3 regions of the Idiomarina sp. ST20R2A10 genome follow, and region 1 is predicted to be linked to each of the others. Evidence: predicted binding sites of a transcription regulator. Region 1 holds the regulator's gene; each other region holds the start of a gene.
What was found. The regulator ArgR, encoded in region 1, controls arginine synthesis, uptake and breakdown. The targets are predictions, from matches to a motif close to ANTGAATANNTATTCANT.
Positions count from the first base shown of each region.

Region 1 (9,906 bases):
TAGATGTTTCGGGCTGTGTACTAGAGCCTGAGCCAACGCTACTTTCATCCGCTGGCCTTGTGAAAAACCAGCAGTACGACGGTCTGCAAGCTCTTTAATATCCAGCTTCTCTATCACCTTCTCAACCGCCTGCTTTTGCTCCGTGCCTTTTAGCCCGTGTAAACCGGCGAAATAAGCTACTTGCTCGCGTACGGTCAAGCGTTCGTATAAACCGAATTTATCAGGGAATATACCGAGGTTACGGCGTGCATCAATCGGGTTCTGGTTGGCATCAACACCTTCAATCTCTGCTTTGCCGGTATCGGCCTGCAACAACCCGTAAATAATACGCAGACAAGTCGTTTTCCCGGCTCCGTTTGGCCCAAGAAGCCCGGTAATTTCGCCATCTTTTGCCTGAAATGAAAGAGAGTCCAGCGCTTGCACATTTTTGAATGTTTTTGTCAGTGCATCTACGTTTATCATTATCTATAGCCCCGCTGCATTCTGGTTCAGCACAAATGGCTTCAGCCTTTGTTCTTTTAAGCAGCTGCCATCAATATTTTCGATAGAACCTTGCTCGATAAAATCTGCAATGAGCTTATTAGCGCAGGTATGGCTGGCTATGGTATGCCCGGCGTTAGGTGCAACCAGATGTTTACTGTTAGGTAAGGTTCTGTGCGCAATTTCGCCCCATTCCGGAGGCGTCACCGGGTCCAGCTCTCCCGATAACAACAAAACCGGCTTATCACTAACGACCGGATCGGACCAATAAGATGGAACACTCGATGATTGCCAACCCGCACACATGTCGACAAAGGCATCACCGGTGCGGCTGCCAATAAACTCATTGTTGCCGTCCTGAGCGAAAAGCTCAGGAGTCGCCCTTGGCAAGTCTTCGCCACACACAACCGAGAGCATAAGCCCCAGGTAAATACTGTTTTGTGACATAGTACCGCCCATCAGCCCCAGTATTGCATGGTAGTTTCCTTCAGCTGCTGAGTGAATCGCGTAAGGCAATAACTGACGAGTACTGGGGTGATATAAAGCAACACGAATAATTGAGCTAAAACGCCCGGGAGTCAGTTTTATTTCCAGCGGCTCAAAAGAGAGGGGGTCACGCGTTTCCAGCAATATATTCTCAGCTTCAAGCTCACTCATCACCTCATAGTATTCTTGCTCTAGGTTAGGGAACTTCTCATGACACGGGCTTTGTTCGGAACAGTCTTTGAGCATTTCGTCAAATGCATTGGCTCCGTGTTGACCAAAAGGCCCGATGATTACCTGAGGCGGAGCTACGGCATCGAGGGTAGCCGTACGAACTGAGCTCGGTGCTTCACGTAAATAAGTTAGTCCAACGCGCGTTCCATAAGAGCCGCCATAAAGGTTCAGTTGCTCTATACCTAAATGTTCACGTACTCGCTCAAAGTCTTTAACTGCGTTAACCGTATGATATTGCGTTGTGTCTGTATCAGGGTACTGTTCCTGACATTCACGACTCAAGGCTCTAAGGTCCTGCTCATCGTCAGCTCGTATCAATTCATCAGGGCGTTCAATACCACATTCAAGCGGGTGACTTTTACCTGTGCCACGCTGATCAATTAGAAGGATATCGCGCTTTTGACGCACCGCTTCGAACATACGCGCTATCATTGGAGTTAATTCGGTAGCGGCCTGTCCCGGCCCTCCGGCCAGAATGAGCATAGGATCGGCTTGCGCTCCTTCCTGAATAGCGGGAAGAATCGCGTAGTAAATACCAATATGCTTGCCGTCGGGTTGTTCGTAATTTTCAGGAACTGAAACTGTGCCACAGTGCAGTTTCTCTTGCACGCCGGGTAAATAACAGCCCGAAGCTTCATTTATTTTTGTCTGTGCCTGACCGCTATGCGGTATCAGTCCCAGTAACAGTAGCGATAATGCCATCCATTGTTTCATAGCGGTTCCGTTTATATATGCAACGGATCTATTGTCGTAGAGAACAGGGGAGAATTACAAGGTAAGTCACTGATTGATTTGTTAGAAGATGTAAAAAAGCCCGCAAAAATTGCAGGCTTTTAGAAAATAATTTTATTAGTGCCTAACTTACAGGCCAGCGCGATCTTTAATTGCTACTGCAATTGCACTGCTGCCATGACCGTTAGATTGCGCCCATTCGTAGTCGCCAGAAGCTTTCAGTTCATCTACTGACAAGCGACCAACAATGAACTCACCAATGTCTTGTGAGCCATTTGACATGGCAAATTGCAATAAGCTCTGACCATTACACTGAATACCACTGTAAATATCGCGTACGCGGACACGAGCATCACGTAATTTTTTACGCATACGCATGGTGTCATCACCCTGTACGTATGTGCATAAGCTTAAGGCTAATTCATTTGCCTCTGCGCTCTTTGAAAACGTTACGCCAGTTGCCGCAACGGCAGCCATCATGGTGCCTAATACAATTGCTTTCATCTAAAACCCCATCACAAGATTGTTCAAAAATTCATCAAGATGATACTACGAACTCAAGCCTGCTGCAATGGCTTAAAATACATGTAAGTTACTGAATTTATAACTTCTTATTAACTTACTCTGTCGAAAATAAGAGTACTAAAGTTATGGGAGTTGCGCTCATCAGCGGCAAAGTTTTGCCGCTCTATCTCTTGCCAGTCGGCGACTTGATGATAATCGGGAAAGTAAGTATCACCCTCAACATTTAGTTCTATTTTAGTAACATATAGTCGGTCTGCGAGGGGTAAAAATTTTTCATAAATTTTTCCTCCGCCAATAATCATGAGTTCCTCAACCGGACCTGCAGCGGCTATTGCCTGTTGCACCCCAGACACCCAAACCACCTGACTGTCCTGATTTTCCGAACGATCCGTTCGACGGCTTAGAACGATATTCTTGCGGCCGGGCAAAGGACGACCAATTGACTCAAAAGTCCGGCGCCCCATAACAATTGGCTTACCTAAGGTAATTTTTTTGAAATATTGCAACTCGTCCGGCAGGTGCCATGGCATTTTGTTATCTTTTCCAATAACCCGATTATCGGCCATAGCAACCACGAGTGATATTTTCATTCGGCGATATCCTTAATGCGTAGCCTGACGCTTACGTCAGGACCAAGACCTCACCTGACATCAATGTCAGGCTACTTCTGATAAATAACTTCGACGTCGTGATCATCGTCGTCGTCATCTTCGTCATCCATCTCTTCTTCAAGAACTTCTTCGTGGTAAGTGTCCCACATGAACTCAACCGGGTCGGCTTCTTCATGCTGCTCAGTGTCAGGTGCTGGCAATGTTTCAAGATAAGACATTACCTCACGACAAAGCGCGTCGCTGCCACGCCCTTCCAGAGCTGCGATTTGGAACACCGGGCCGTCCCAGTTCAGAGATTTAACCAGCTCGTCTACTTTCTCCTGAACCTCTTCGTCCAGCAGCAAGTCGACTTTATTGATGACCAGCCAGCGTGGCTTTTCAGCCAGTTTCGGGCTGTATTTTTCCAGCTCGTTGATAATAATACGCGCCTGCTCGGCAGGGTCGGTTTCATCAAACGGGGCTAAATCTACCAAGTGCAGTAATAAACGGCAACGCTCTAAATGTTTTAGGAATTGTATGCCTAGTCCAGCACCTTCGGCCGCGCCTTCAATAAGACCGGGGATATCGGCAATAACAAAACTCTGATGCGGAGCGGGACGCACAACACCCAGGTTTGGTATCAGGGTGGTAAACGGATAGTCGGCCACTTTAGGGCGTGCTGCGGAAACCGAGCGAATAAAAGTCGATTTACCGGCATTCGGCATACCCAGCAAACCAACATCAGCCAGCAACATCAGTTCCAGTTTTAGCGGGCGTACTTCGCCAGGAGTACCATCGGTTTTTTGTCGTGGCGCACGGTTTATACTGCTTTTAAAACGCGTATTACCCAGACCATGGAAACCACCTTTGGCTACCATTAAACGTTGACCATGTTTCGTCAAATCGCCAAGAACTTCGCCAGTATCAATATCGGTAGCGCGAGTACCAGGAGGAACCGGCAGCACGATGTCGTTACCGCGCCTGCCCGTACAGTTTTTGCCCATACCGTTTTTACCGCGTTCAGCTTTATGAAAACGTTCAAAACGATAGTCGATAAGGGTATTCAGGTTCTCGTCTGCTTCTAGATAGACATCACCGCCGTCGCCACCATCGCCGCCGTCAGGGCCGCCTTTGGGAATATATTTTTCGCGACGGAAACTGATACAACCATTACCACCGTCACCCGCGTCTACGCGGATTTCTACTTCATCAACGAATTTCATCGCAATCTGCTACTTATCACTTATAGAATACTGTGCAAAATTCTAGCACATATGAAAAAGCCCCGCCGTAAGGCAGGGCTTTCAGAACCGAAACTTTTCAGTTTATGTTCGCATTATTAGTCAGTAATAACGCTCACAAATTTACGGTTTTTGCTGCCCTTCACATCAAAAGACACTTTGCCTTCTGAGGTTGCAAACAATGTGTGGTCTTTACCAATACCAACGTTCGCACCAGCGTGGAACTTAGTACCACGTTGACGAACCAGGATGTTGCCTGCTAACACAGACTCACCACCGAAGCGCTTAACACCGAGACGTTTACTCTCTGAGTCGCGACCGTTTTTAGTAGAACCACCAGCCTTTTTATGTGCCATGTCGTTACTCCTTAATTAGCTGTTGATACCAGTGATTTTCACTTCCGTGAACCACTGACGATGGCCTTGTTGACGGCGAGAATGCTTACGACGACGGAACTTAACGATTTTAATTTTATCGCCACGACCGTGATCAATCACTTCCGCTTTCACTTTACCACCGGACACGAACGGAGCACCGATGTTTACATCGTTGCCGTCAGAAACCATCAAAACCTGGTCGAATTCAACTACATCACCGGTAGCTGCTTCCAGTTTTTCCAGGCGGACGATTTGGCCTTCAGACACACGGTGCTGCTTACCGCCACTTTGGAATACTGCGTACATATTATTCTCCACAACCCTATTGGGCATCCAAATTCAAATCAGGGCGCGAATTGTACGTAATCCAGTCAGCGATCGCAACCCTTAATTTGAACTTAAAAGCGGCACCGCTTACCGCGGATTGAGTTTCCGCTCTGCTATAAATAGTGTACCATCCCTTTTCCGTTAAATTTTGTAAATAAACAGATATCTATGATGGATATGCAGTCCATTAACGCATTAGCCAAAGACGACATGCTTGGTGTTAATGCATTAATAGGTGAACAACTTCAATCGGATGTTGCCTTAATTAACCAGTTAGGCCTTTATATTGTCAACAGTGGCGGTAAACGCTTACGGCCGCTGCTCGCCATATTAGCTTGTCGGGCTCTGGGTTATGAAGGTAACGACCACCGCAAACTTGCTACGATTATCGAGTTTATTCATACCGCGACTCTGCTTCACGACGACGTCGTTGATGAATCGGAACTGCGCCGCGGACGCAAAACCGCCAACGCAGTGTTCGGTAATGAAGCCAGCGTACTCGTTGGTGACTTCCTTTATACCCGCGCCTTCCAGTTAATGGTCGATTTAGACTCCCTGCGGATTCTGCGTATTTTAGCGGACGCCACCAACATCATTTCTGAAGGCGAAGTCTTACAGTTAATGAACTGTAACGACCCGGATACTTCAGAAGCCAGCTACTTTAATGTTATTTACGGCAAAACCGCCAAGTTGTTTGAAGCAGCTACCGAGTTAGCCGGTGTACTAACCGAACAGGATGCAAAGGTTACTCAGCAACTGGCTGATTACGGTCGTTACCTGGGTACCGCGTTTCAGCTAGTAGATGATTTAATGGATTACACTGCGGACAGCGAATCTATGGGCAAAAATGCGGGTGATGACTTAGCGGAAGGTAAGCCAACGCTACCGCTTTTATACGCAATGTGGCATGGCAACGACGTAGAACAAAAGCTGATTCGTGAAGCCATTGAACAAGGCGACGGGCGTGAGCACTTACAAACCGTGCTAACCGCTATGGAACGAACGGGAGCCTTGCAGTACACACGCGACAAAGCCTTAGAAGCCGCCGAACAAGCGCGTGAATCCCTAAGTGAACTCCCCGACTCCGACTACAAACAAGCCCTGCTCACCCTAACCCACCTTGCAGTCGACCGAGTGGCGTAAGAAATGCCTTGGGGGAGCGGGTTCTGTTTCGGAGGACGCCCGTGAATACATCCCTGTAGGGCTTGTGTAGCGCCATCCATGGCGCTACACACCTCCGAAACACAACCCTTCCCGCTTTAGGCATTTCCAATTAGCATCGCCATCCATGGCCTTCGACACTCCGCCATAGAAACCTTCAACACTCGTAACGCTCACAACCCAACAGCCTGCCCCATGAACCATTTCGGTAGCCTGATGTTCACATCAGGTGGGGTATTTGAACATTGGACCTGACGTAAACGTCAGGCTACATACCTTTCAACAAGCAGGGAAATATTGGGGTTGGTCAGTATTGGCGATACGCCATTGTGGGTTATCTGGAGAAAGTGCTGAGATAATTTTCAGCAAGTAGCGTGGAAATGTTGGGGCGGCTATTACAGGAGCGTCGAAGGCCAGGGACGGCCTTCGTCGAGCGCTCATGGATGAGCTTGTAGCGTCTCCTGTAATAGCCGCCCCAATATTTTCAAAAGCGGACTGCTGAAAGTTATTTCAGCTTAGCTGGCGAAGTCGATGCCAGTTTGGATGTCGCCTTTCAGGCCGTCTAGCATTTCGTCCATGCATTTTTGTTCGAACGCACTAAGTTTGCCGTAAGACAGAATTTCTTCGGCGCCGTTTTTGCCTAAGCGTACTGGCTGCGCGAAGAACTTAGCGTTGTCGCCCGGGCCTTCTACGTAAGTGCACTCAATAGTGTCCTGACCTTGCAGGCCTTTCAGCAGTGACAAGGCAAAGCGTGCTGCTGCCTGACCCATAGAAAGGGTTGCTGAACCGCCGCCAGCTTTGGCTTCAACTACTTCGGTACCTGCGTTCTGGATACGGTGAGTTAAGTCTTTGATTTCTTGCTCTGTAAACTCAACACCTTCAACCTGAGACAGCAATGGCAAAATGGTTGTGCCGCTATGCCCACCGATAACTGGTACATTAACGTTTTCCGGGTTCAGACCACGCAACTCACCAACAAAGGCTTCTGAACGGATAACGTCCAGCGTAGTAACACCGAACAGTTTACGCTTATCGTAGCAGCCTGCTTTTTTCAGGACTTCGGCAGCGATTGGAACCGTGGTGTTTACTGGGTTAGTAATGATGCCAACACAGGCGTTAGGGCAGTTGTCTGCAACGCCTTGCACTAGGTTTTTAACGATGCCGGCGTTCATGTTGAACAGGTCAGAGCGATCCATACCCGGCTTACGTGGTACGCCGGCAGGAATCAATACGATGTCGCTGCCAACTAATGCTGATGCTAAGTCGTCTTTACCGAAGCCTGTTACTTTTACGTCGGTAGGGATATGACTTAAGTCAACCGCCACACCTGGAACTACTGGCGCAACGTCATACAACGATAATTCTGAACCTGCTGGTAATTGGGTTTTCAGAAGTAATGACAATGCCTGGCCGATACCACCGGCCGCACCTAATACGGCTACTTTCATCTCAGACTCCGTTTTTGTTGGTCAATTTAAACTGCTTAAAAATGCAGGATTTGGGGCAAAACTGTACTCCTATATCAATAAAAATACAACTTTGCGCGATACACATTCAGCACTCGAATAGCGCATCTTTATGCAGTACACTGTCTATTATTATAGCACGTAAACAGCATAGGAATTTGACACTCACATGGTGCAGGACACGTTACTCGAAGCTTTTAAAACTTTGCTCCGCGAAGAGCGTTATGGCTCTCAAGGGGAAATTGTTAACGCCTTAAAAGCCGAGGGCTTTGATAACATTAGCCAGTCTAAAGTGTCGCGCATGCTGAGTAAGCAAGGAGCGGTTCGTACCCGCAATGCGAAACAGGAAATGGTCTACTGTTTACCGCCTGATTTAGCCGTGCCTTCCACCCGGGCACCATTAAGCCAGCTTGTACTGGATATTCAGCATAATGATGTGATGGTCATTATTCGCACAAGCCCGGGCGCCGCCCAGTTAATTGCGCGGTTGCTGGATTCGGTCGGTAAAAAGGAAGGCGTACTTGGTACTATTGCTGGTGACGACACGATTTTTATTGCACCGCTTAAAGTTGCTGATATTGAATTCACTCTGCGAAAAGTACGCGAGCTGTTTGCGAATCAGGCGGTACTGCCCTCTTCATAGTCAGCTATGTCGTCGGCAACTTCTTTGTTCGCTTCCATAAAGCGCATTGAAGGAACAAAAAAACCTGAGCTGGACACGGCTTGTGAGTAATCTAGTAAAGGGTCGTAAGCTCCCTGTTCGTCGGCGTAATAACGGTTCTTTAGCCACTGAACAACCATTTTAGGCGAATGGCTAAAATACATTGCCAGAAGCCCCTGTTCGCGCAAGTCGCCCCAGGGCATATTCTGCCGCAATAGTGGAATAGGCTGTTCGCTACTATCAATTAAGCGACTTTTCGCAGCGTGAGTGACACCTTCGATTTTGGCTTCTGATAAACGTTCACCAGATACTTTCTCGCGTCCCATTAGCAGCTCCTGCTTTTCAGGGCCTAAGTAGTCCCAACGACGCAAGTCATGCCGAAACTTCTGTACGAATAAGTAGCTGCCGTCGACAAAGTCCGCATCGTCCTGCGCCTCAACTAAAGCGACATTACGCTTGCGCATACCCCGCGGGTTATCCGGCGCATCGATAAAGCCGGTTAAGTCGCGGCCGTCCAGATAACGAAAGGAACGGATTTGCTCAGCCACTTCAATGTCGTAGCCAAACCATTCCATTAACGTGCGTCCCGCCAAGTAGTTAGCGTCAAAACGATCACAACGAATCTGTATAACAAGATCATAGGGGTGTCTTGGCGCTTCACGGTCGCCATCGCTGAGCTCGGGAAAAGCCTGCAAGTGAAGCGGTCGCTTATGCGGATAAAGAATATCCCAGTAGTCCGCCCCTATGCCAACAAAGCCTGTTAACATGCCTTCAGAGAAACGGGCGTCAAGATCGCGTAAAATTGCTGGAAAACGAGCTAACTTGCGACGTAAACTTTCAACGTCGTCGCTCATGACATGACAAAACAACGTCAGACCATGCAGATTAGGTTCCGCGTAGACTCCTGACTGAGCTTTATCCACCCTATTCTCCCATTTAACTGTTATTTTTGTGGGTTCGTTCTATTCGCTTTTACATTAATTAGCGTAAGAGGCATTATAGAATGCCTGTATTCGTTATGACACCGCAAGGAAAAATCATGCGCAATCTGATACTTATTTTTGGTTTGCTGGGCGTTACTGCCTGCACCACCACAGCTGATAACCAAACCCAGCGTAGCAGCACACAGCAACTGAGCCCTGCTGCCGAGTTTCATCAGCTGGCTGACACTATCTGGGAAGAACTGAATAAGTCCAGCGATACTGAGCTGACCGATATGTCACCGGAGGCGTTAGAAAAACGCTATCAACAACGCTCAAAGTGGCTCGAACAGCTTAACGCCGTTAACCTTAACGCGCTTAGCCGGGATGACCAAATTAATCATGCGATGATCCATTATACGTTAAAAAATAAAGTAGATGAGTATCGTTTTAAAGCACACTACATGCCATTGACAGCAGAGGGTAGTTTCCATAGTTCTCTTGCTTTTATGCCATCGTACACCTCGTTCTCTTCGGCTGAAGATTATCAGAATTACATTGCGAAACTGCGTTCCATTCCTCGTTACATGGAACAACAAACGCATTGGTTGCGTAAGGCGATAGAAGAAGGTTATACCCAGCCAGCTGCCGCAATGGCGGGCTTTGAAGAGAGTATACTGGCCTACATTGTACAGGACGCTGATCAAAG
Region 1 covers NZ_JBNIEY010000005.1:129,700-139,605, reverse strand. The annotation lists gene ACP7H9_RS09325 (ATP-binding cassette domain-containing protein) at 1-462, opposite strand, end outside; gene ACP7H9_RS09320 (alpha/beta hydrolase) at 466-1,911, opposite strand; gene ACP7H9_RS09315 (DUF3718 domain-containing protein) at 2,059-2,433, opposite strand; gene folA (type 3 dihydrofolate reductase) at 2,544-3,044, opposite strand; gene cgtA (Obg family GTPase CgtA) at 3,116-4,267, opposite strand; gene rpmA (50S ribosomal protein L27) at 4,384-4,641, opposite strand; gene rplU (50S ribosomal protein L21) at 4,657-4,968, opposite strand; gene ispB (octaprenyl diphosphate synthase) at 5,161-6,132, shown strand; gene mdh (malate dehydrogenase) at 6,666-7,598, opposite strand; gene argR (transcriptional regulator ArgR) at 7,786-8,259, shown strand; gene ACP7H9_RS09275 (Dyp-type peroxidase) at 8,235-9,200, opposite strand; gene ACP7H9_RS09270 (DUF885 domain-containing protein) at 9,317-9,906, shown strand, end outside.

Region 2 (9,906 bases), on a different contig from region 1:
TGAGCAACGAGCGAGGAAGGACTCACGATAGCAAGCGCAGTAAACGCAGCTAATGCTAGTGATGTTATTATTGTTAGTAATCGCATGAAAGTCCCTCTCAAGTCTCGATTGACTAATTTATCAGCGATTTTGTAAAAATTCTAGTCATCATTGCGAATTTTTTTGTCATGGGTTAACTGCTACAATAAGCATCATTTTGAAATAGGTCAGGAAAACGAACAATGAAACCACTAATTGCACCGTCGATACTGTCTGCGGACTTCGCGCGGTTAGGTGAGGAAGTTGACGCGGTATTGAACGCTGGTGCCGATGTCGTGCATTTTGACGTGATGGATAACCACTACGTGCCTAACCTGACGATAGGTCCTATGGTATGCAAAGCGTTACGTGATTACGGAATTGAAGCGCCAATTGACGTGCATTTAATGGTTAAGCCTGTTGACCGTATTATTCCAGACTTTGCCGAAGCCGGGGCTTCTATCATTACTTTCCACCCGGAAGCATCCGACCATGTTGACCGGACTTTACAGCTTATTCACGAACAGGGTTGCCAGGCGGGTTTAGTGTTAAACCCTGCAACACCGCTGCATTACCTTGATCATGTTATGGATAAAGTGGATGTCATTTTACTGATGTCGGTTAATCCGGGTTTTGGCGGGCAGTCTTTTATTCCGTCAACGCTTGATAAGCTCAGAGCGGTGCGTAAACGAATTAAAGCAAGTGGGCGCGACATACGCCTGGAAGTGGATGGTGGTGTTAAGGTTTCAAATATTGGTGAAATTGCAGAAGCTGGCGCGGACATGTTCGTTGCTGGTTCAGCTATTTTTAATGCGGATGATTACGCCAGTGTCATCCAGACAATGCGCGATGAAATCGCTGCGGTAACAGGTTCTTAGAGGAAACAGTAATGTCGAAACCAATTGTGTTAAGTGGTTGTCAGCCGTCGGGACAGTTGTCTATTGGTAATTATATTGGCGCATTACGTCAGTGGGTTAAGATGCAGGACACTCACGACTGTAAGTTTATGTTGGTTGATCAGCACGCCATTACTGTACGCCAGGACGCCGAGAAACTGCAGCAAGCAACTCTTGATGGACTGGCTTTGTACCTGGCTTGTGGCCTTGACCCGGCAAAAAGTACGGTGTTTATTCAGTCGCACGTGCCGGAACATTCTCAATTAGCCTGGGTGCTTAACTGCTACACGCAAATGGGCGAGCTAAACCGCATGACGCAGTTTAAGGATAAGTCTCAGCGTCACGCTAGTAATATTAATGCGGGTTTGTTCACTTATCCGGCGCTAATGGCGGCAGACATTCTGTTGTACCAGGCGAATGAAGTGCCGGTGGGAGATGACCAGAAGCAGCACCTGGAAATGACGCGTAATGTTGCTGAACGTTTTAATAACTTGTATGGCGATATTTTTACGATTCCGGAACCAATGATTCCAAAAGTCGGGGCGCGGGTGATGTCACTGCAGGAACCGACTAAGAAAATGTCAAAGTCGGACGATAATCCAAATAATTTTGTCGGCTTGCTGGAAGAGCCGAAGAAGATTCTGAAGAAAATTAAGAAAGCCGTTACCGACTCTGATGAGCAGGCGCGCATTTACTTTAATCAGGAAGAAAAGCCGGGCGTCTCGAATTTGCTTAGCATTATGTCAGCTGCCACAGGTAAGTCGATAGACGAGCTGGTACCTGAGTACGAAGACAAAATGTACGGGCATCTAAAGGTGGATGTGGCGGAATCTGTGGTTGCCATGCTGGAACCGATACAGCAGAGGTATCACGCAATGCGTAATGATCAGGCATTTTTGCAACAGGTTATGAAACAAGGCGCTGATAAGGCACGTGAAGCCTCAGCAAAAACTTTGTCAGATGTTTATAAAGCGGTAGGTTTTGTACCTTACCCGGGATAAATTTAACTATGGTGGATAAATCTCCGGAACAGCGCGAAAAGGAGTTGCTAACCAGTGTTGAAACCATGGCTAACATTGGCAGCTTTTGGTATGAACCCGCGTCCGGAGATTTATATTGGAGCCCTCAGTTACGAGAAATTCATGGTGTAGCCCAGGATGAACCCATTACTTATGAACAGGCAATGGCGTTTCACCTTCCTGAATACCGTGAAAATATTGAGCACCTGGTCGAGCAAAGCTTTCAAAATCACCATAGCTGGTCGGCAGAAAGCTGTCTTAAAGACAGAAGCGGAATAATTCACTGGGTTGCTATTACGGGCATTACCCGAACGCTGAAAAATGGTGACATGGCACTGTTTGGTGCCATTCAGGATATTACGGTTAAAAAGTACCGTTTGCAGCAGTTGCAAGAGCAAGCCAACACCTTACGCAGCACACTGGACAATTTACTGGATGCAGTTATTACCATCGACAATAACGGCATGATTATTAACTTTAGTGTGCCGGCTGAACGCATGTTCGGTTACAGCGCCGCTGAAGTGAAGGGTAAAAATGTTAGCGTGTTAATGCCTGAACCCTATGCCCGTGAACATGACCGTTATATTAGTGCTTATCAAAAAACAGGCCGCGCCCGCATTATTGGTATTGGCCGCGAAGTTCAGGCTAAGCGCAAAACTGGAGAAGTGTTTCCTATCGATTTGGCGGTAACCGAGATAACGCATTCTGGTGAAACGCAATATGTTGGCATTATACGGGATATTACCGAGCAAAAAGAAAATGCCCGTAAGCTTGAATATTTAGCAAACTTCGATGAGCAAACGGGGTTGCCAAATCGTCATCGTTTTCTTGATCTGGTTGAGAAACGTATTGAAAGTCAGTTACCCATTGCTGTCGCAGCCGTTAATATTGACTACTTTAATCGCGTTAATACAATTCACGGACACGAGGAAGGTGATCGTGTTATTCAGTTAATTGCACAGCGAATGAGAAAAACTATTGGCGATTCGGGCTGGATAGCGAGAGATCTTGGTGACAGATTTTGGGTGGGGGTTATGCAGGACTCTACCGAAACCAGTCTGGCTATTATTGATAAGCTGCACGGCGTACTGCGCGAGCCGTTTAAAACGGCATTCCAGACGCATTATCTCACCGCAAGTGTCGATGTCAGTTTAAGTGGAGGTGATGAAAATGCTTCCGGACTGCTGTCACAGGCCGATACGGCAACGTCTAATGCACGACATAGCGGCCGGGATAAAGTTGCGGTACACCGAGCTGAAATATCTAACTCGGTTGTAACCGATGCCGAAACCGAAGTGGCCTTACGAGCGTCTTTGGGTAAAGGGCAGTTCGAATGCTGGTTGCAGTCTAAAGTGGATACCAACGGTGTTGTTCATGGTGCAGAGGCTCTAATGCGTTGGCGCAACGAAGCCGGAGAGATCATTCCTCCAGATCAATTTATTCCAATTGCGGAGCGTTTTAAGCTGATTATTCCTATGGCTAAAGAATTGTTGAGTCAGGTCGCTTTCGTTGTGCGGCAGCTGAGCGATAAAGGGCTTAATGATCGTATAGCGGTGAATGTCAGTCCAATTGAGTTTTTACAAGACGACTATGTCGAGACGGTACAAAGAATATTTGCCGAACAAAATGCACCGCTGAATCAACTGACCATTGAAATTACTGAAAACTTACTGTTAGCTGACCCTGAAATAGTCGAGCAAACAATGTCGCGGCTTGCCGGGCTCGGCGTCGTATTTTCTATTGATGACTTTGGGACTGGGTATTCTAATTTCATGCGCATTCAGCAACTGCCAATAGGCGAGCTAAAGATAGACCGGGAGTTTGTTCAGCTCGCAGAGGTGAATGACAAACATATGGGGCTGCTGCTGGCTATGCTGAATATGACTAAATCTCTATCGGTTTCCTCGGTAGCAGAAGGCGTAGAAACTGAAACTCAGGTTAAATTACTGAAAGAAAATGGCGCTGATTTATTGCAGGGGTTCTACTTCGCCCGGCCAGTCCATTTTAAAGACTGGCTAAGCGAGCGGCTGTCCTAGCAGTATGATTGTTTTAATTGATAACTTTGATTCATTTACTCACAACCTTGCACGCTACTTTCGGGAATTAGGCGAAGACGTTAGTGTTTTCAGGAATAATGAATTAACCCTTACCGACATAGAGCAGATAGCACCGCAAGCACTTGTTATATCACCTGGCCCCTGTACTCCCAACGAGTCGGGAATATCTTTAGCTGCTATTGAGCACTTTCAGACTAAACTGCCAATATTAGGTGTGTGTCTTGGTCATCAGGCATTGGCGCAGGTTTTTGGTGCAAATGTTATTCGGGCAGAAAAAGTTATGCATGGAAAAACCAGTGTGATTAAACACTCCGGCGAGGGACTTTTCCGACAGCTAAATAACCCTTTAGAAGTGACCCGCTACCATTCCCTTGTTGTTTCTCCTGAAAGCTTATCAACAGATTTTGTCATTGATGCCGATACAGAAACCGAAAAAGGCCAGCGCGAGATTATGGCAATAAGGCACCGGCATTTGCCGCTGTTTGGTGTTCAGTTTCATCCCGAGTCTGTGATGACAGCACAAGGACATAATCTGTTAGCGAATTTTTTACGTTATATACGATAATCAGTAAGTAGTATTTTCTCTGCTTATTCAACATAATACTGCCGCAGTTCAGCTAATACCGAGGTAACATGTTCCACTTTTTTGCGGGTACCACAGAAGGCGGTAGTAATGATCCCGCCCTGCGCTTAGAAAAACGCTTTATCAACTATCTGATAAGCTTTCCGTTTGCGCGTAAAACTCGCTCAAAAGAAGATGGTACCGACGACGAAGAGCATGAGCAGCGACGTAAGCTTTTAGAAGTTGAGCGTCTGAATTACGAAGAGCGCGACCGTAAAGCGCAAGCGCGCCAACGTTACGCCGATCGTATTTCCGATGAATTGCATGAAGAGATTTATCATCGTGCGTTGAAAAGCATCGAAGATGGTGACTACATTCGCGAACGCTTGATCCCATTACCTGAAAAGCTACCTGAATTGCTCGATACGCTTAGCATGAAAGCTGCTTCTATGCGCCGGATTGAATCCGTTGTGCAAGGTATGGACTGGTTTCATACGGGGTTAATCCGTACGGTCAATCAACCACCGTTTATCGACCGGAATAAGCAGGTGAAAATTGATAACCTTAGGGTAGCCATGAGCTTTGTGGGCACCGAAAACCTACGCCTGCTGGCTCCCGCTTATATTATGCAAAACTGGCTGCCGCCGGCAACGCAACCCTTCACCTTATTCCGCCGCAAAATTTGGGAGCATTCGCTGGGTACGGCTATTGCTGCACACAATATTGCGGTAGAGCGTAACCTGCGAGATCCGGTTCTAGCCTATACCATTGGTATGTTCCATGAGCTGGGAAAAATTGCCTTAACCAAGCTGTATTTGCGTTTATTTGATGATGTGCAGCGCGAATTCGCTATGCAAAGCGTTAACGATAAGTCACCCGAGCGCCACAATACTATTGTCACTTTAACTCCGGACGAACGCTTTCTACGCGACTTAATGCTGGAAAAGGATAAAGACGTGAGCTATCTGGTTGCTGAAGGCTGGGGGTTAAAGCGTGTTCCGGTAAGCAAACACTTATTGGCTTTTACGCAAAGCAAAACGAAAGACAAAGGCTATGAATCTGAATACGCGGAAGCCTTAGCCCAAGCTAATGCTTATTGCGAATTCAGAATGCTGCGGGAAGTGGACCTTGCCAGTCTGGAAGAGGGTAAACATCTACTCAATAAGCATTCAATAACGTCAGAAACTGTTGCTCGCTTGCACAATGTGAGCTTAAAACGCCCGCCAATTGTCGTGCCGGAATAGAGAGGTCAGCACTCAAACTCGGTGTCGATTAATAAATGCTCGAACACTTTACCGATATGCGCTTCCTCGTCAGTGAAGCGCACGCCAACACTTATCATTCCATGCTCTTTGCGCTGATTCATAATTTGACCTGAAAGAGTCAGAGGCTCTTTCTGAGAACCCGAGCCAATACTGATTTTTATATTCATATGAGTGACATTACCTGTCTGGTTCTGCGCCTTAAACACAATTCGACACCCGGCAGAAGAGATATCGACGATAACACCACTGGCCAATTTCTTTTTAGTGTTAGTCTGGCTGCCGTCAGCAGTAACATCGACTGGAATGTGTGTTCGAACCCTCCGCTGTGCGCGTAGTGCGCGATTCTCAATTTCTTTCGGATAATCCAGATACAGCAACCTGAACGGGATATTTGAGACGGCCCGGATCTTTGTTTTAAACGCCAGGCATTCACCCGCTTCTCCCTCTAAAACCAAGCGAACAATAACCGGGTTGCCTTCATATAACACATCGGCATAGCTGCCGTCAGTGCGTGGATTCGGCTGTTTTAACAATAAATAGTTACCGGTATCAAAGCCCACAACCTGAAGCTTGGTGCGCACCTTGGTCGCCGAAGAAAACTCAACATCAATTACGTCGCCCGGACGTAAGTAGGTAAGCTTTAACTGTGGTTGAGATGAGGCGTTCAGGGGCGGAGTCTGATTTTCCATAACGTCTTCTGTTGCCGAACATTTATTCAATAAGTCAGGCTAAATTAACACCAGTTAAAGATCAATGTAATTCTGCGTACTTAAATGTTAATTCGGAGAAAACATTTTCGTGACCTAAAAAATAATGACTAAAGATTCATGGTTTCAGTATGCATTAGCATAACTATTCGTATCTTATGCAAGAAAAGCGTAAACCCTCGGGATTAGGGATTTATAACCGAATTATCACAGACAAACTGCACAAATTTTGGCATAATAGCCGGCTACTTTTAGAGATGAATTTGTTGACACCTTTGTTAACTCGCTAAGGCGATAAGGACGAGAGTAATGACAGACAATAAGACAGTAAACCGTGAAATGTTTAATGATGTAATGGTTCCAAACTACAACCCGGCATCGATGATTCCAGTTAAAGGAGAAGGTGCTCGTGTTTGGGATCAAGAAGGTCGTGAGTATGTCGACTTTGCCGGTGGTATCGCTGTGAACTGTCTTGGTCATTGCCACCCAGCGATGGTGTCAGCCCTACAGGAACAGAGCCAGAAGTTGTGGCATCTAAGTAATGTTTTTACCAACGAACCGGCAATTCGTCTGGCGAAGAAATTAACCGAAGCCACCTTTGCTGATCGCGTTTACTACGCTAACTCAGGTGCTGAAGCCAACGAAGCGGCATTAAAGTTGGCGCGTCGCTGGGCAATTGAAAAGCACGGTGAGCATAAGCAACAAATTATTGCTTTTACCAAAGGTTTCCACGGACGCACCTTCTTTACCGTAACCGTGGGTGGCCAGCCAGCCTACTCTGACGGTTTTGGTCCAAAACCTGGTGCTATTGAGCATGTGGATTACAACAACATCGACGCGCTTAAGGAACTGATTTCCGACAAAACTTGCGCGGTAATGATGGAGCCATTGCAAGGTGAAGGCGGCGTAGTAAGCCCTGACGTGGAATTCGTGAAGGCGGTACGTGAACTGTGTAATGAAAACGACGCGTTATTGATTTTTGATGAAGTACAAACAGGCTTTGGCCGTACCGGTAGCCTCTATGCTTATGAACAGCTGGGCGTAACGCCGGATATTCTGACTTCAGCCAAGGCTTTAGGCGGTGGTTTCCCTATTGGCGCTATGCTGACAACAACGGAAATTGCTGAGCATCTTAAACCTGGTACTCACGGTAGTACTTACGGCGGTAACCCACTGGCATGTGCTGTATCAGAAGCGGTATTTGATGTTGTGAATACGAAAGAAACGCTGGACGGCGTGAAGCAACGTGAGCAGTGGTTCAAAGAGCAACTGGCCGCAATTAACGAAAAATATAACGTGTTCAGCGAAATTCGAGGTCAGGGCTTATTACTTGGCGCGGCAATGAATAAAGAGTACGAAGGGCGTGCGCGCGACTTCTTGCTGGCCGGTCAGGAGCATGGCGTGATGGTACTGATTGCCGGTGCTAATGTGGTGCGTTTTACCCCGTCACTGGTTATTTCTGAAGAAGACATTAAAGAAGGCCTGCAGCGCTTTGAAAAAGCTGTTGCTCAGGTCGTCGGTCAATAACTGAGGCTGTTTTATGTTGCTAATCAGACCCATTAAGCCGTCAGATTACGAAGCGTTATATCAGTGCGCGATTGAATCCGGTCATGGTTTTACTTCCTTACCGGTAGACCAGTCGCTGCTGGAGCGCCGCATTAATGCGGCGCAAAAAGCATTCGCTAAAGACACCGTTGAAACACCGGGCGATGAAAGCTACCTGTTTGTTATGGAAGATACCGAAACCGGTACTATTGCAGGTGTCAGTGGTATTGAAGCTGCGGTGGGTTTGAATGAAGCCTTCTGGCATTACCGTTTGGGTAAAGTTGTGCATCATTCAGAAAAGCTTAATATTTATAATGCGCTGGAAACCTTAACCTTGTGTAATGACTACACAGGTGTTTCTGAGCTATGCACTCTATTTTTGCGTGAACCCTACCGGCACAATATGAACGGACGTACTTTATCTCGTTTCCGTATGCTGTTTTTAGCGCAGTTTAAACAGCGTTTCAGCGACTGGGTAATAGCCGAAATGCGCGGTGTTTCAGATGAAAATGGGGATTCGCCATTCTGGAACTGGCTGGAAGAGAACTTTTTCTCGATGGACTTTCCTAAAGCCGATTACTTAAGCGGCATTGGTGATAAAGTCTTTATTTCTGAATTGATGCCACGCTTCCCTATTTATACCAACTTGTTGAGTAAGGAAGCGCAGGCGGTTGTCGGTAAAGTTCACGACAATACCCGCCCGGCACTGAAATTGCTGGAGTCGGAAGGTTTCCGGTTCAGAGGCTTCGTCGATATATTTGACGCAGGGCCAACGGTTGAAGCCGAAGTGTGTAATCTTAATAGTGTCCGTAACAGTCGTTTAGTGACGGTAACTGTCAGCGGATCTACAGCGGAAGATGAAGGTATTCCTCATATTGTCTGCAACACGCAACTGAAGAACTTCCGCGCAACCAAACTGTCTTTACCAGCAGGTGCAGACGAACTCATATTGACGACAGAACAAGCCCAGGCAATGCATTTAGAAAGCGGCGATGAAGCCCGCATTGTTGCACTCTAAGCAGGAGTATTTGTATGACGAACAGTATTCAATTTATAGACGGTTGTTGGGAAGCTGGTGAAGGCCAGCTGTTCAAATCGATTGATCCAGCACGAAACGAAGTTATCTGGAGTGGCGAAGCTGCCAGTGAAACTCAGGTTGAAAAAGCCATTTTGGCAGCACGGGCGGCATTTCCGGATTGGTCTGGCCGCAGTGTTGAAGAACGCCTGGCTATCTGCCAAAAATTCTCTGAATTGCTGGAAGAAAATAAAGAGCACCTGGCTCGTACCATGGCCAAAGAAACCGGTAAACCTATTTGGGAAACTCGTACCGAAGTGGGCGCTATGATGGGGAAAGTGGCTATTTCAGAACGAGCCTACCATGAACGCACCGGTACCGTTGAAAACGACATGCCGGGTGCAAAAGCCTTTATCCGCCACAAGCCGCACGGCGTGGTCGCTGTTTATGGCCCTTACAACTTTCCGGGGCATTTGCCTAACGGGCACATTGTACCGGCACTTATTGCGGGTAACACCGTGGTGTTCAAGCCAAGTGAACTGACCCCTATGGTGGCTCAGGAAACCGTGAAATTATGGGAAAAAGCAGGCATCCCAGCGGGCGTTCTTAACCTGGTTCAGGGTGAAGTGGAAACCGGTAAAGCATTGTCAGCGCATCCACAAATTGATGGTCTGTATTTCACCGGCTCATCAAATACCGGTCACCTGCTACATAAACAATTTGGCGGTCGTCCGGATAAAATTCTGGCACTGGAAATGGGCGGTAATAACCCATTGTTGGTGACTAATGTGGCTGATATTGATGCAGCGGTACACAATATTG
Region 2 covers NZ_JBNIEY010000004.1:212,750-222,655, forward strand. The annotation lists gene ACP7H9_RS08385 (hypothetical protein) at 1-86, opposite strand, end outside; gene rpe (ribulose-phosphate 3-epimerase) at 222-896, shown strand; gene trpS (tryptophan--tRNA ligase) at 908-1,915, shown strand; gene ACP7H9_RS08400 (sensor domain-containing protein) at 1,924-3,969, shown strand; gene ACP7H9_RS08405 (anthranilate synthase component II) at 3,974-4,555, shown strand; gene ACP7H9_RS08410 (HDOD domain-containing protein) at 4,624-5,796, shown strand; gene ACP7H9_RS08415 (flagellar brake domain-containing protein) at 5,802-6,506, opposite strand; gene ACP7H9_RS08420 (aspartate aminotransferase family protein) at 6,834-8,051, shown strand; gene astA (arginine N-succinyltransferase) at 8,065-9,087, shown strand; gene astD (succinylglutamate-semialdehyde dehydrogenase) at 9,102-9,906, shown strand, end outside.
Region 2: the regulator ArgR is predicted to act here: its motif matches at 6,630-6,647, upstream of ACP7H9_RS08420 (aspartate aminotransferase family protein).

Region 3 (9,906 bases), on a different contig from region 1:
CCGAGATTCAAACTCTGGATAGCCTTGATTATACTTTTCCGCCAAAGCCTAAACCGTTAAGTGCGGAAGAGAAGTCCGAAACCATTAATCGTATTAAGCAGCTTCTGATTGATGAAGACGCTGTATTGGTGGCTCACTACTACACAGACCCCGATATTCAGGCGTTAGCCGAGGCAACTGGTGGCTGCGTGGCCGATTCTTTAGAAATGGCTCGATTTGGTCGCGACCATCCGGCAAAGAAGCTGATTGTAGCTGGTGTTCGTTTTATGGGCGAGACGGCTAAAATTCTTACGCCTCATAAGCAAGTGTTGATGCCAACATTGAAAGCCGAATGTTCCCTTGATCTTGGCTGTCCACCAGAAAAATTTGCTGAATTTTGTGATCAACATCCTGACCGGACAGTTGTCGTTTATGCGAATACTTCAGCAGCGGTAAAAGCTCGTGCAGACTGGGTAGTGACATCCAGTATGGCGCTTGAGCTTGTTGACCATTTGGATGCCAAAGGAGAAAAAATTCTTTGGGCACCAGATAAGCATTTAGGCGGTTATATTGCACGAGAAACCGGAGCTGATATGTTGTTGTGGCAGGGCGCTTGCGTCGTGCATGATGAGTTTAAAGCGAAAGCCCTGCAGGATATGAAAAAGCTTCACCCCGAGGCGGCTATTCTCGTGCACCCGGAGTCTCCGGAGAATATTGTCGCGATGGCGGATGCAGTCGGTTCTACCTCGCAGCTTATTAAGGCGAGTCAGGAATTGCCAAATGAAACCTTCATAGTGGCTACCGACAAAGGCATTTTTTATAAAATGCAGCAGCTGCAACCGAATAAGACCTTTATTGAAGCCCCCACTGCGGGTAACGGCGCAACGTGTCGCAGTTGTGCGCATTGCCCCTGGATGGCAATGAACGGCTTAAAAGCGATAGAAGAAGCGTTAACGGACGGTGGAGAAACACATGAGATTCATGTCGATGAAGCTCTGGGCAAAAAAGCCATGGTGCCGCTAGACCGAATGCTGGAATTTGCAGCGACTTTAAAGTGATTTAAAAGGCTCCTTCGGGAGCCTTTTTACTTTTTGTCTATACAACATATTTGTAACAATAATAGCCCCAGTGCCTACCGAAGCTGATGCCTGCATGGTAATCTAGCTTTATTGAATAATTATTCGAGTGGTATAAGCATGGGACTTTATGATCCAGCTGATGTCCGTGATAACTGCGGCTTCGGCCTTATCGCTGATATTAATGGCGAAGCTCAGCAAGGTTTAATTTCTACCGCAGTAAAAGCGCTGGACCGTATGCAACATCGTGGTGGTATTGGTGCCGACGGTAAAACCGGAGATGGCTGCGGACTACTACTGCAAATGCCCGAGCAGTTTTTCCGCCAGTACGCAGAAACTCAAGGTTGGCAGCTCAGTAAGAAATTCGCTGTCGGTATGGTATTTTTTAGTCGCGATAAGGATAAGCGCGAGTCTGCCCGCCACCTTATTGAGCAAGAGCTTCAACGAGAGACTTTAGCGGTCACTGGCTGGCGTAAAGTTCCGGTCAACAACCAAGTACTGGGTGAAGGCGCTAAATCGTCTGAGCCGGTTATTGAGCAGGTTCTGGTGTCGGCTCCGCCGGGCTGGCGTAAAAAAGATTTGGAAAGACGCTTGTATATGGCGCGTAGACGCGTCGAAAAGCTGATGCCTAATCAGGATGAGCTCTATATTTCCTCGTTGTCGAGTCTGGTCTTAGTCTATAAAGGCCTGATGATGGCAGCTGACTTGCCGGCTTATTACACTGACTTAGCCGATGCCGAAATGAAAACCTCTATTTGTGTTTTCCATCAGCGCTTTTCTACTAATACGGAACCGCGCTGGCCGCTGGCTCAGCCGTTCCGGTTCCTTGCCCACAACGGCGAAATTAATACTATACGCGGGAATCGACAGTGGACGCAGGCAAGAGCTTATAAATTCCAGACCCCCTTACTGCCTGACTTACAGGACGCAAAGCCACTGGTGGGACTGTCAGGCTCCGATTCTGCGTCTTTAGACAATATGCTGGAGCTATTGCTGGCTGGCGGCATGGATTTATTCCGGGCAATGCGCCTGTTGATCCCACCAGCATGGCAGGGCGATGCCACCATGTCTGATGACATGCGTGCCTTTTACGAGTTTAACTCCCTGCATATGGAGCCCTGGGATGGGCCTGCCGGCGTGGTTATGAGTAACGGTCGGCATGTGGCCTGCAGTCTGGATAGAAATGGTCTGCGTCCGGCGCGGTATGTTCTTACCCGTTCGGGTATTCTGACCATTGCCTCAGAAGTGGGTATCTGGGATTACGACGAGCAGGAAGTGATTGAAAAAGGCCGCTTAGGACCGGGACAAATGATGGCGGTGGATACCTATACCGGCAAAATTTGGTATAACGACCAAATTGAAGAAGAACTCAAGCAGCGTCACCCTTATAAACAATGGCTGGAACAACACCGTCGCCACTTGATACCGTTTGAACGCAGCCACGCCGACAAGCTGGGTAAGCGTTTGTATGACGACGAGACCATGCTGGTTTTTCATAAAGCGTATTTGTACTCCGAAGAAGAAATACAGCAAATTATCAGTGTTCTGGCGAAAGATGGTCAGGAAGCCGTGGGTTCTATGGGGGACGATACACCCACCGCCGTGCTTTCAAAGCAGCCGCGTTTGCTTTACGACTATTTCCGGCAGCAGTTTGCTCAGGTGACTAACCCGGCTATTGACCCTATCCGTGAACGCCATGTTATGTCGCTTTCCACTATCATAGGCCGTGAGCATAATGTATTTAACGAGGCATCCGGCGATGCCGACAGGGTAGTATTTGAATCTCCTATCCTCATGTACACCGATTTAAAGCAGCTACGGGAACTTGATGAACAACATTACCGGGCAACCACCTTGTCGCTGGGTTTTAAACCAGAGCAGCAGAATTTACAACAAGCCATCGATAGCCTGGTTGAGCAGGCAAAAACCGCGGTTAAGGATGAGCAAACGGTTATTCTGGTTCTCAGTGACCGGGATTTACAGCGAGAACAGCTGACGATACCGGCAGCCATGGCCGTTGGGGCGGTGCAACAAGTGCTGGTGAAGAATGATCTTCGCTGTGACTCAAACATTATTATTGAAACCGCATCCGCGCGTGATCCGCACCATATGGCGGTATTAATAGGCTTAGGCGCCACTGCGGTTTATCCCTACCTTGCGTATGAAACCGTGGAGCAACTGGTCGCCCGGGGCAAAGTTCAGCTGGACATAAAAGAAGCATTGCTCAACTACCGTAAAGGCCTGAATAAAGGCTTACTGAAAATACTCTCGAAAATGGGTATTGCGACCGTGGCAGGTTACCGGGGCTCCTCCTTGTTTGAGGCGGTTGGGCTGAACGAAGATGTGCGCCGTCTTTGCTTTGAGAACGTACCAGCACGCATTGATGGTACCGGATTTGACGATATACAGCAGGATCTTCAGCAGAGCTTCCATCGCGCCTGGTTAACACGAAAAAAACTGGCTCAGGGTGGTTTGCTAAAATATGTGCACGGTGGGGAGTACCACGCTTATAACCCGGATGTTGTGACGTCGCTGCAACGCGCGGTGGCAACAGGCGAGCAGCGAGATTACGATGTGTACGCTAAGTTTGTTAACGAGAGGCCGGTGACTCACCTGCGTGATTTGCTCAGCATCAAATTGCCTGAAAAGGCAAAAATTAAAAAAGAAAAAGTAGAAGCCAAAGAACTCCTGTTTCAGCGTTTTGATACGGCGGCTATGTCGATAGGTGCGTTAAGCGCCGAAGCTCACGAAGCCTTAGCTATTGCCATGAATACTATTGGCGGGCATTCAAATTCTGGCGAGGGTGGGGAAGATCCGAAGCGCTTTAACAACGCAAAAAACTCGCGAATTAAGCAAGTGGCCTCGGGGCGCTTTGGTGTCACGCCGCATTATTTGGTTAATGCCGATGTTATTCAGATAAAGGTTGCGCAAGGAGCCAAACCCGGTGAGGGAGGTCAACTGCCCGGCGAAAAAGTGACTGCGGAAATTGCCCAACTGCGATACGCCGTGGCTGGTACTACCTTGATATCGCCGCCGCCGCATCACGATATTTATTCCATTGAAGATTTAGCTCAGCTGATTTTTGACTTAAAGCAGGTGAATCCGAAAGCCTTAGTTTCAGTCAAGCTGGTTTCTACGCCTGGCATTGGCACCATTGCTACAGGTGTCGCGAAAGCGTATGCCGATTTAATTACTGTGTCCGGCTACGATGGCGGAACTGGTGCTAGCCCCATGACCTCGGTCAAGTATGCCGGCTCGCCCTGGGAGCTTGGTTTGGTTGAGGTGCACGAAGCCCTGGTGGCGAATAACTTGCGCCACAAAATTCGGTTGCAGGTCGATGGCGGCTTAAAAACCGGTATGGATATTGTGAAGGCGGCTATTTTAGGCGCTGAGAGCTTTGGTTTTGGCACCGCCCCTATGATTGCTCTGGGCTGTAAATATTTACGCATTTGCCATTTGAACAACTGCGCAACAGGTGTGGCTACTCAGGATGAAACCCTGCGACGGGAGCATTTTTCCGGCTTGCCGGAACGCGTGGTGAAACTGTTTGAGTTTATGGCGGAAGAGGTGCGCGACATTCTCGCTCAATTGGGTCTGGAAAAGTTAACCGACGCTATTGGCCGGGTCGATTTACTGGAACGGCTGACTGGTGAAACTAAACGTCAGCAGCAGTTACAGTTAAATGCCTTGTTGCAGTCCGCAGGAGTACGTTCAGAGTATTCTTTATATTGCACCGAGAAGAACCCGCCGTTTGATCAGGGCAAGCTGAACCAGCGGTTGCTGGAGTTATGCAGAGAGTCTATCGATAAGCGCAGTGGAGGTCATTGGTCTTTGACGATCCGTAACGATGACCGTTCGGTTGCTGCAAGTGTATCGGGTTACATTGCCAGCCAGCATGGAAACCAGGGAATGGCGGTTGCGCCAATTACCTTAGGCTTTATTGGTACCGCAGGACAAAGCTTTGGTGCATGGAATGCCGGTGGTTTGAAGCTGCACCTGACCGGAGACGCCAACGACTACGTTGGGAAAGGTATGGCCGGTGGTGAAATTACCATTAAGCCGCCAGCAGGCTGTCGTTATAACACGCACGAAGCAGTCATTATGGGCAATACCTGTCTGTATGGCGCGACTGGCGGAAAACTTTATGCTGCCGGTTGTACCGGCGAACGTTTCGCGGTGCGTAACTCCGGCGCGACAGCTGTGGTAGAGGGTATTGGTGACCATGGTTGTGAATATATGACCGGCGGTATTGTGGTGGTACTGGGTGAATGCGGCATCAATTTCGGTGCGGGAATGACCGGCGGTTTTGCTTATTTAAGAGACAGCGACGGCGATTTACATCGTCGGCTTAACCACGAGTTGGTTGAAGCGGTAGCCGTGGATACCCCGATTATTCAGGAGCACTTGCGCGGTTTAATTCATGAGCATCACGAAGCAACGGGAAGTCACTACTCGCGGAAGTTACTAAATAACTTCGAGCAAATAGTGGACAGCTTTTATATCGTCAAACCAAAAGCGGCAGATGTGAAAGAGCTTTTAGGGCATCGAGCGCGGTCAACTGCAGAATTACGTGTGCAGGTGATGTAATGAACAAGAATATTTATCAGTTTTTGGACGTGCAGCGCATTGATCCGCCGAAACGTCCGGTTGAAGAGCGCCGCATTGAGTTTAAAGAAGTTTATGATCCAATGCCCGACGTGCAGCTAAAAGGCCAGGCAGATCGTTGCCTGGACTGTGGAAACCCATATTGTGAGTGGCAATGCCCGGTTCACAACTATATTCCTCAGTGGCTGGAGCTGGCCAACGAAGGGCGGGTTATTGAAGCCGCTGAACTGATGCATAAAACCAACAGCCTGCCTGAGGTTTGTGGCCGGGTCTGTCCGCAGGATCGTTTGTGTGAAGGTGCCTGTACGCTGAATGACGGTTTCGGCGCAGTAACTATTGGCAGTATTGAAAAACAGATGGTCGACGAAGCCTTTAAACAGGGGTGGCGGCCAGACTTAAGCGGCGTGACTCAGCGTCAGGAACGGGTTGCTGTTATTGGGGCAGGGCCTGCTGGTCTTGCCTGTGCTGACGTATTGACGCGTAATGGTGTCAAAGCTGTCGTTTACGATCGTTACCCGGAAATTGGAGGCCTGCTAACTTACGGCATTCCGCCGTTTAAGCTGGATAAAGCGGTAATGACGTTGCGTCGTGAAATATTCACCGACATGGGTATTGAGTTTAAGCTGGGTGTCGAAGTGGGAAAAGACATCAGTTTTGCTGAGCTGGAAGCCAATTATGATGCGGTGTTTCTAGCTCTGGGAACCTATAAAGCGTTGGATGGAAAACTAAAAGGCCTGGATGCAGATGGAGTTTATCCTGCCTTGCCGTTTCTCATTGGCAATACACAAAAGCTTATGGCTCATGAGCCTATGTCTCAGTATCCACTTATTGATGTGAAAGACGAGACCGTGGTTGTGCTTGGTGGTGGCGATACCGCGATGGACTGCGTCAGAACTTCAATAAGACAGGGGGCGAAGTCGGTTGTCTGCGCTTATCGCCGGGACGAAGGCAATATGCCTGGGTCGCGTAAAGAAGTGCAGAATGCTCGCGAAGAGGGAGTTTCTTTTGAGTTTAATTTGCAACCGCTGGAAGTGATTACGGACAATTCAGGTAAGGTTAGTGGCGTGAAAATGGTACGCACTGAGCTTGGCCCGGCTGATGAAGACGGTCGCCGGCGTCCACAGCCTGTGCCGGACTCAGAATTCGTTATGCCGGGTACTGCGGTCATTATTGCCTTTGGCTACCAACCCAGCCCGCCGGAATGGTTACAACAGCACAAAGTGGAGCTAAGCGACTGGGGCACCGTGCTGGCTACTGGCGATACTGAGTTTGCTATGCAAACCAGCAACCCGAAAATATTTGCCGGTGGCGATATGGTGCGCGGCGCCGATCTGGTGGTGACGGCGATAGCAGAAGGCCGCAACGCCGCCGAGGGAATGCTCGATTATTTCGACGCCGTAGACGCCGTATAAGTTATGGGCAGCGCAATCAGCGCTGCCATTGTTTAATAACTGGCGCATAACCTTCGCGAAAACTCGCATACTGAAGTTGGTAACCGCTTTCTGTTAAGCCCTTATTCATGCAGCGTTTAGAGCCTCTTGGACCAACGTCTGTATCAATGCTTCCGGTCAGCTCAATTCCAAGCTGCTCAGCCAGCCACTGGTAAACTTCGTATTGTTTGACCGGTTCATCGTCATTAACTAAATAAACAGGTTTGGGCTGATTAACCTGGGTAAGTAAATGCACAATAAAGCCAGCGACATCGTCCTGATGTATGCGGTTAGTCCAGCTGTCACGAAGCTGGACATTGCCCTGAGTTAATTGACGCAATAAAAAATCACGTCCCTCGCCGTAAATACCACTGCAACGAAGAATTGAGGTTTGCCCCGGTAAGGCATCGATAATGGATTCAGCCTGTAATAGAGCTTTACCGGAGTCTGACGTAGGCTCGGTTGCACTGTTTTCATCAATCCACTCGCCGTCGCGCTGCGCGTAAACGCCGGTGCTGGAAACGTAAATAATATTAGGCTGATGCCTTTGCTGCGACAGTACCTGTTGCAGGTGACGACAGGGAACGACATAGCCCTGATGATAGCTATCTTCTGCGCCTTTTGCCGGAGTCAGGGTAATGACAACATTATCCCATTTATTCTGGAACAGTTGGTAAAGCTCCTGTTCACTGTTTAAGTCTGCTGCAACTAAATTGACCCCTTTGCGTACCGGCTTGCTCTCCGGGGTTCTGCAAACTCCGGTGACCTGCTCGTTTTGCCCGCTTAGCCGTTGCGCAACGCGGTCTGCAATATCACCGTAACCGAGTAAAAGCGTTTGCATGAAGATCCTCTTGGCGTTAATGTAAAAGAAATGTTGAACTTAATATAGATACTGACCAATAGCCCATTATGAGCAGTGACCCTTCAATAGAAAGTCTGATTGATGAGCTTAAAACAGATTATCACCGCTCTCAATTTGAGTCTCTGTTTAAACGTAAAACAAAACATCTTAGCGGGCCCGAGAGGCTGCAGGCGCGTATGCGCATTACCGAATTAGCGAAACCGGCTTTGGGTGTTATCGACCTTCGCAAGAAAATTCAGTCCGAAATTGAACCCTACCCTTTTCAGGGGCGCGTACATTATTTTGATATAGCAGCGAAACGGTTATTTGAAGACGGCTTACGACTGTATAAGGGCGTTTTTACAAACGACACGAAACAGCAAATATTAGCGTTAAAAACACAGCATCAGCAGTTAGCGGAAGACAAAGCTTTAGCCCAGCAGGAACAAGAGAAAGCGCTAGCCAGTTTTGTGGCCGGGCGTGAGTACCAACGTTGTGAGCAACGGATTAACCTGGTCAGCGCTGTGACCATGGAACTGGCCGATGGCCAGGAATTCAGCGCGATGACTGTGGACATCTCTAATAATGGACTGCAGCTAAAGCTAGGTTTTGATCCTCAACTAACCGGCTTGAAGTATGCACGCGTAAAGGTTTACTTTTCCGGGCTTAGCGACGACTTTGTGTTTGACGCAACCCAGGAATATGAATACCGGGTAGTTGGGCTCAAAGAAAAAGACTTTTGTCTTTACTTACGTTTAAGGCGCATGGATGAAACTGGCGATGACGAACTAAGCCGGTTTTTAGCGGCTATGTTGAGCAAGTCCCGGCGTCGCTATAAAGTCAATGTTGAGCATTTAGCCCAGAGGGTTATAGCCCGGGGGCATGAAAGCTATTGGTTTGATGCCGTTCAGGCTGTGCCAATTATTCTAAAAGCTGGCTCAGCGAGCTGCGCTTTAGTTCAGACGAACTCAAATCAAACCCTGCTGAACAGCTGGCAGCAACACCAGAGTGATCTTATTGCGGAGCTTATTGAGCAACCATGGGTTCAATCTGTGGTAAATGAGTTGCGAAAATCCAGGAAACCAACACGCCGACAAGTTACCTTGTTTCGTATTAGTCTGCCCATAAATAAAGTCTGGCGTGAGTACTTACTGCCGCTGCAGGCTATACAAAAAGAAAAAAGTTTAATTGCTACGCTAAACGCATTGCGTGCGGCGGGTTACGGGGCAAGGTGTTATCAATTGACGCTCACTTACAGCAAAGACGATGAGCTAATCTACGGCGAATTGAATGCGATAAAAACACCACTTTGGCGCGAACATTCCAATGAGAGTCTGAAATTATCTGTGCTACAGGAATACCGAGCCAGAGGAGCTAAAACCCTGGCTTGTAAACTGCTCAGTCCGCAAGCGTCAGCAGAGCAGAACATGTTTCGTTACGCTTTATCCAGCGCTTTGTTTTTGTATAAAAACGGCGTTGACTGGGAGCCTCAACTGGCCGCATTAATGTCTATTGCCGAAGGTTTACCGAAATTGTTTGATGACACTGAATTTTGGTTAGCAAACAACGAACGCTTACTTGGCGGACGGCGCCTGAGCTCAGAGCTAAGAAAGGCATTGCGTCGGGTGTCGGAGAACAGCAGTTTGTCGCCACGTATATTACTGTTAAGAGTTACTCAGACCACTCAGAAAGATGGCGTTATGGGGCGAGAAATAAGCGAGTACGACAGCTTTGAAGAGGCGGCAGAATACATTCGCTTTCTTGATGAAGATGATAACTTTATTGCGCTTCTGATATCAGGACAGCCATGCCAGAATCAAATATCAGCCGAATTGATGACAGATTTGTCTTATATTCAACGCTACCTGCCGCATCGGGCTAAAGAGCTTGAAACCAGTTTTAAACAACTTCGTGCCGTGATGACACTGACAGACGTGACTCAGACTCTAAGCGGGCTTGCGCAACTAACGGAGCA
Region 3 covers NZ_JBNIEY010000001.1:852,098-862,003, reverse strand. The annotation lists gene nadA (quinolinate synthase NadA) at 1-1,037, shown strand, start outside; gene gltB (glutamate synthase large subunit) at 1,176-5,642, shown strand; gene ACP7H9_RS04180 (FAD-dependent oxidoreductase) at 5,642-7,072, shown strand; gene ACP7H9_RS04175 (SDR family oxidoreductase) at 7,089-7,931, opposite strand; gene ACP7H9_RS04170 (PilZ domain-containing protein) at 8,000-9,906, shown strand, end outside.
Region 3: the regulator ArgR is predicted to act here: its motif matches at 1,148-1,165, upstream of gltB (glutamate synthase large subunit).